2 regions of the Exiguobacterium sp. s57 genome follow, and region 1 is predicted to be linked to the other one. Evidence: a T-box and tRNA genes for the amino acid it is inferred to sense, from the RefSeq annotation. Region 1 holds a T-box; the other holds one or more tRNA genes.
What was found. The T-box of region 1 lies ahead of argS (arginine--tRNA ligase). A T-box ahead of a tRNA ligase gene usually reads a tRNA of that ligase, here a tRNA-Arg.

Region 1 (3,429 bases):
TACACGGACATCAAATAAAGTGGCGCGAGAACTGGGAACCGCTCGTCGAAAAAGGGGAATACCCGCTCGTCTTTATTGGGCACAGTCACATTTCAGGAATCTATCGAAAAGGGAAATCCCTTCCTTGGGACATCGAAACACCCTTCTCTTTGAAGAAAAAACGATATGTCATTAACGTCGGTGCCGTCATCTTCGACCGAGAATGGTGTCTCTATGACACGGAAGCCCGAACGGTGACACGGATGAAAGTGTGAGCATAGGAAAAGGACCTCAATTTTTTGAGGTCCTTTCGTCTGTCTTACATTTCTCCTGGAGCTTCGACACCGAGTAAACGGAGTCCTTCCGTCAAGACGAGCGTCACGGCTTTGACGAGCGCGAGACGTGATTGTTTGCCCGCATCGTCTTCTAGGACGCGGACGTGACCGTAATACTTGTTGAACGCTTGCGCGAGGTCAAGTACGTAACGGCTGATGATGGATGGTTCGCGGCGTTCATGAGCACGAGTGATGACGTGCGGGAACGCGTTGAGCATCGTGACGACATTCCATGAGTGGTCATCGTCTGCACCGGCGAACGGTGAGCCATCATAGTTTCCTTTACGAAGGAGTGAGTTGGCACGGGCATTCGTATATTGGACGTAAGGTCCTGTCTCGCCTTCAAACTTGAGCATGCTGTCGAGATCGAATTCAATGTTGTTGATACGTTCATTCTTTAAGTCGTGGAAGACGACTGCACCAACACCGACCATACGAGCAACGTCTTGTGCGTTCGCAAGGTCTGGGTTCTTCTGTTCGATGTTCCCTTGTGCCTTTTCAATCGCTTCTTTCAAGACTTCTTCAAGAAGAACGATGCGTCCTTTACGTGTCGACATCTTCTTCCCTTCCTGCAAGATCAAGCCGAACGGCACGTGATGCATGCCATCAACAAAGTCATATCCAAGCTTACGAAGGACAGAGAAAAGTTGTTTGAAATGGAGCGCCTGTTCGCCACCAACGACATAATTCGCTTGAACGAAGTTGTACGTCTCGTAGCGATAAATGGCCGCTGCCAAGTCACGAGTCGCGTACAATGTTGCGCCATCTTTCTTCTTAATCAAACACGGTGGCAAGTTCTCGTCTTCGAGTGAGACGACCATTGCGCCTTCACTTTCGACCAATAGATTTTTCGCTTCGAGCATCTCGACGACGCGTCCCATCTTATCGTTATAGAACGCTTCACCGTTGAAGCTCTCGAACTTCACACCGAGGAGGTCGTATACTTTTTGGAATTCTTTGAGTGACTCGTCACGGAACCATTGCCAAAGTTCTGTCGCTTCCGCATTGCCATCTTCGAGTTTTTTGAACCAGGCACGACCCTCATCTTCGAGTTCCGGCTGTGTCTTCACCTCTTCATGGAAATGGACATATAACTTCAAGAGTTCTGCAATCGGGTTGGCACGAACCGCTTCTTCATCGCCCCATTTCTTGTATGCGACCATCAGTTTTCCGAACTGTGTACCCCAGTCTCCAAGATGGTTGACACCGACGACGTCATATCCGTTTTTACGTGCGATTTGGTTGATCGCATTCCCGATTACTGTCGAACGTAAATGCCCCATCGAGAACGGTTTCGCAATATTCGGTGATGAAAAGTCTGTCACAATCGTTTCATTGCGCGTCGCATGTGTTGCATAATCCGACTTCTCATCGAGCACCGTATTAATAATTTCTTTTGAAACGACATCACGGCTTAAGAAGACGTTGACGTAAGGTCCCGCCGCCTCGACTTTCGTGAACAATTCATCGTTTAATTCATTCGCGATATCTGTCGCAATCATGACAGGTGCTTTCCGGTAAGCTTTCGCCAATTGGAAACATGGGAAGGCGAGGTCACCGTGCGCCTCGTGTTTCGGCTTTTCAATCAGTGCTTCAATTTGGTCAATCGTAAGTTCTTCTCCGATGACACGTGATAACGCTTCTGCGTACTTGCGTTCATAACTCATTTGTATGTCCTCCTTCTTTTATTGCAGCTCATAAAAAAAACGCCCTTTGCAATAGATGCAAAGAGACGGGAATTCCCGCGGTACCACTCTTCTTGCCTGCATGATGCAGACCGCTTTATGGTGATAACGGTTCCCTCCGGCTACGCCTACTCTCATTTCGGATAGCATCTCAAAAGTGCGCTTCGCGACGTTTGTCAGCCCGGGCTCTCACCAATCCCCGAATCGCTTTGTTGACCAAATCGTCGTTACTCTCTTTTTCATCGACATTCGTCTATGCGGTTGAAAAGCAACTTCATTATAGAGGATATTCCCTGTATACTCAATGCTAGAATTCAATCATGATAGAAGAGAAGCAGGACTCTCACGAAATCCTGACGAATCTTTACTATTATATCTTGAAATTTCCCAAGCTAGGAGGGAACATATGAACCACTTTCGCAAGATGTCCGTGCTCGGCTGGAGTATATGGAGCGTTTTATTCCTCTTCACCATCGGATTATTTGCATTGGATATCCTGCACGCCCCGACCATCGATCCGTTGTCGTTTATTTTAATCTCATTACTCGTCATCATTTTTCAACTCGACTCAATCGAAGTCAAAGGTGTGTACTTCACTTTTTCTGAGAGTATCGTCTTAATCTTATTTTTATTTTTTGGATTTGAAACGGCACTCATCGTCAACCAAATCGGATTGTTTATTTTTCAATTTGCCAATCTGAAACCAAAAGTCGCCATCCGTCGATTCCGTTTCACTTATCCTTGGAACGCCATTACAGCTTATTTAGAAATTGTTATTCCGGCAGCTGTCTATCTCGCCATTGGTGGCGAGACCGGACTTGACTTTTATTCACAGGAATCTTTTGTTCCACTCGCCGGACTGTTTCTTGCAATTTTCTTAAACACCGTGTTCCAAAAATATCAGGTGAAATGGTGGTTCCGTGTCGACATCGCCTTGAGTGACTTTATGAAGATTGCATTTTATACGTACGTCGTCAGTCTGATCTTCATTTTAGCGGCGGCGTTGTTCCGAGAGACCAATCTACTTGTCGTCAGTAGCATCGCGGCTGCATTAACATTCTTTATTAAGCGGCTCCTCATTCAAAAAGAGCGACAAGATGCATTCAAATCGTTGATCGAACAATACGATGAAGCAAAAGAAACCGTCTCCTTGTCACAGAGTGAGGCGCAAGCCATCGAAGTTTTTTTAAGTCAGTGTGAACAATTGAATCACTACGATGAAGGATATGTCGAGTTCAGATTGTTCGATCGTATACTCTACTTTGATTTGAAGACACGTCAACCAATCGATCGACCAGTCGTATACGCACTACTCGACATTAGTCAACCGAATGATCCCGTCCTCGACTATGAGATGCGATTTGAATGGGATGCCTCACTTTCCGATGCTTTCCATAATGACTATCATAGCTTCGTCTCTGTCCGCTCGG
Region 2 (3,429 bases), on a different contig from region 1:
CAATGTAAGCGTATACTTAACAAAATCTTCAACTTTGTTGTCATCATATCGCCCTTGACTGATGGTCTCTCCCTCGTGTATAAGAACGGGGATTTCGAAGAGATACTTTTCTTCGAGTACCTCGTCCCCTGTGATATCAATTTGTTCGATTTCAATCGGATAGTCTTCTTGAAGCCATTCGAGCATGACGACCGCCTCGTCACAAAGCGAGCAATTCTCACGTTTATATAATGTCAATTTCATCTGAGTCACCCTTTCCATACCTGTCGCTCACGCTCCCGCGAGTTACCGAACCCTAGTTCTTCCCGGTAGTTCGTCACCGTCCGACGTGTCACTTGATAACCGTATCGAGCCAGCTCATGTGCGAGCGTTTGGTCACTTTGTGGTGCTGTCTCTTGTTGAATCAGTTCAGCGAGCGTACGTTTGATCATAAACGGTGAGTGACCATGACTCGTCGACCGGACAAAAAAGTGTCTCCACTCCATAATCCCGTTCTCAGTCTTGGCAAATTTCCCTTGGATGGCACGCCCGACCGTCGATTCATGTTTTCCGATCAAGTGCGCGACCGTCCGACGGGTCAACGGATTGAGGACAAGTTTTCCCTTGAGCCATTCCGTCTGACGTGATTCGATGACGCCCCAAATCTCACGCAACGTCTCATTCCGCATCGCAAGGGATGTCATCCACCATCTCGCCTCACGATCATTGCCGACTCGTGTCGAGTCGAGCTCAGGGCTGAGCCATGTCGTGACGAGTTTTTCGTCTTCATAGCTCACCTCGACTTCCGGAAAAATTTGACTAGTTTCTTCATATAAATTAGGACGTTTCGGAAGCGTCGCCACAATACGTTCTAGACCGGCAAGCTCTTCCTCTGAGACGGCAAGTACGATTGCCATCTGTTGATGACTCACACCATTCTCGATTGCGTCGAACACATCGACGACACGAGGGTCATCATGTTCGATCGCATGTCGATATTGACACTCTCTTTCTGTTCTCGCCCCGATCCCCGTCGGTTCAAGAAACAAGAGCGCCTGTCTCGCTTGTTCGATTTGAGCGACATCGACTTGAAGACGCTCCGCCAACACTTCATTCGTGTCCGGCAATAATCCCCGATGGTCGAGCAAGAGGACGAGCTTTCGTCTAAGCTCTTTATCCGCCTCACTACCGCCCCCTTCTCGAATCTGGGTGAACAGCTTCTCTTCAAATGCGCTCGCCACATCCTCGATCCATTCGACACCCCCGCTTCCGAAATGGATGTTCGCGTTATGTCGGGCTAGCCGTGCAAGACGAAATATGAGCGCCAGACGATCCGCCTCGAGCACCGGTAGCCGTTGCACGAGGTCTTGCGTCATCTGTTGCTGTTGCACTTGTTTTTGTTCTTGTCGTTGCATCGTTCTCCCCCCTCTTCTCTATTGTAACGAACCCGCTCCACTCGCGCTCAAAAAAGGTAAATGAACAGGATTGCTTTTTCAATAAAACAAATGTATAATGAATTCGTGTCACACATATGCACCCGTAGCTCAGGGGATAGAGCACTGGTTTCCGGTGCCAGGTGTCGGGAGTTCGAATCTCTCCGGGTGTATCAGAAATAAAGGACGAAGACCTTAGTTGGTTTTCGTCCTTTTTGTATATTTTCACCTACAATTTCAGTGCATCTCGCTTCCTAATATCCTTTATATAGTATATTAGAGTAAAAGATTTGGAAAAGAGGTGTCATTTTATGGCTCATACTGTTCCTGAAACAATTCGTTCTTCTGCTACGGCAGGTGAGCGACTCGTCTTTCGTACGTTGAAGCATTACCTACCAGACGACTATATTGTTTATTACGAACCGAATATACATGGCCGCAGGCCGGACTTCGTCATCATCGGACCGGACTTAGGATTAATCGTCTTAGAAGTGAAAGATTATACTCGCTCTACCCTATATCAATTGAATCATGATGAATGGATTATCACTCCGGCAAACGGATCTCAAAAGAAAATAAAAAGTCCGTTTCTGCAGGCCCGGGAAAATATGTTCAAACTGACTGACGTTCTAAGAAAAGATCAAAATCTGATTCAACACGAAGGAAAGTATGCAACGACTTTAAAATTCCCATATGGGTCCGGGGTCATTTTTACACGTTTGACCCAAAATGATTGTATCCGTCACGGATTATATCAAGTGATTGACCCTTGCTTTTCCCTTATGCGTGATGAAATCAATCCCGATGACCCGCAATTCTCTGAAGAGGTACTCATTGAAAAAATACTAAACATGTTCACCGTTCCTTATCGCCTAAAGCAACCATTGACCGGTGAAGAAATCGATTCGATTCGCTATCATCTGTTTCCTGAAGTCCGAATCAGCGCAGAGTTTAAAAAAATCACCCCTTATCAAGATCAACTTTTATTGTCGCTCCATAACATTCGAGCGATGGATTTACATCAAGAAAACTTGGCTAAACAACTCGGCGATCAAAATCGATTAATTCGAGGTGTTGCAGGAAGTGGGAAAACACTGATATTAGCCAGTCGCGCTAAACTGTTATCTAAACAGCATCCCGAATGGAAAATTTTAATCCTATGTTACAATATCTCGCTAGCTCGCTTTATCGAACAGATGGTGCAACAAATGATGCTAGAACCGGATGATTTGTTCGATTTCGATCCTTTAGTAAAACGTAAAAGCCATTTGATCGAAGTACGAAATTTCCATGCCTGGTTGCAGAACGATTTACATATTTCTGAGAAAAGGATTTTAGCGACACTTGAGAAGTTAAGAAAACGAGAAATCATCCTTCCTTCGTACGATGCCATTTTGATTGACGAGGGACAAGACTTTGAACCCGAATGGCTCGAACTCGCCAGTGAAGTCTTGAACCCAGAAACAAAATCTCTGTTGCTTGTTGAAGATCGCGCACAATCCATCTATAAGCGGAAACGTAACTATGTACAGGACACGGGTCTCGACTTCCGAGGAAGGTCTAAAATTTTAAATATCAATTATCGGAACACATCTCAAATCGTATCGTTCGCCTGGTCGTTTTATCAATACAATTCTTCTCTAAAAGATAAAGTTGTGACGAAGGAATTAGATGGCGAAATCATCGCTCCTCAGAGTACGCTTAGAAGAGGTCCTGAACCAGCCATTATCAAATGCGAGCATTTCTTCAAAGAAGCAGATCTCGTAGCTCGGCAAATCAAAAAGTTACATGACGAGAAGAAAGTCCCCTATTCTGAAATGCTGATTCTTTATCGTGTCCAGAAGTTTTCGTCGATGCACTATGTCGATGCGTTGCAACGTGCGTTAGATTACTATGAGATCAAGCACTTTTGGATCACAGAAAACAGTGAATCAAAGCGCACTTTCTCAAAAGATGACAAGTGCGTAAAAATCAGTACGATTGACAGCAGTAAAGGACTTGATTTTCAAGCAGTGTT

Region 2: it has a tRNA-Arg gene. The T-box ahead of argS (arginine--tRNA ligase) is inferred to sense a tRNA for this amino acid. The anticodon was not compared.

Annotation. Positions count from the first base shown of each region.
Region 1 is NZ_JACSKR010000004.1:259,986-263,414, reverse strand. It holds gene KNO98_RS11505 (metallophosphoesterase family protein) at 1-254, shown strand, start outside; gene argS (arginine--tRNA ligase) at 299-1,981, opposite strand; T-box leader at 2,040-2,251, opposite strand; gene KNO98_RS11495 (GGDEF domain-containing protein) at 2,406-3,429, shown strand, end outside.
Region 2 is NZ_JACSKR010000001.1:977,654-981,082, forward strand. It holds gene KNO98_RS04970 (glutaredoxin family protein) at 1-243, opposite strand, end outside; gene KNO98_RS04975 (RNA polymerase factor sigma-54) at 249-1,394, opposite strand; tRNA gene KNO98_RS04980 (tRNA-Arg) at 1,513-1,585, shown strand; gene KNO98_RS04985 (DEAD/DEAH box helicase) at 1,724-3,429, shown strand, end outside.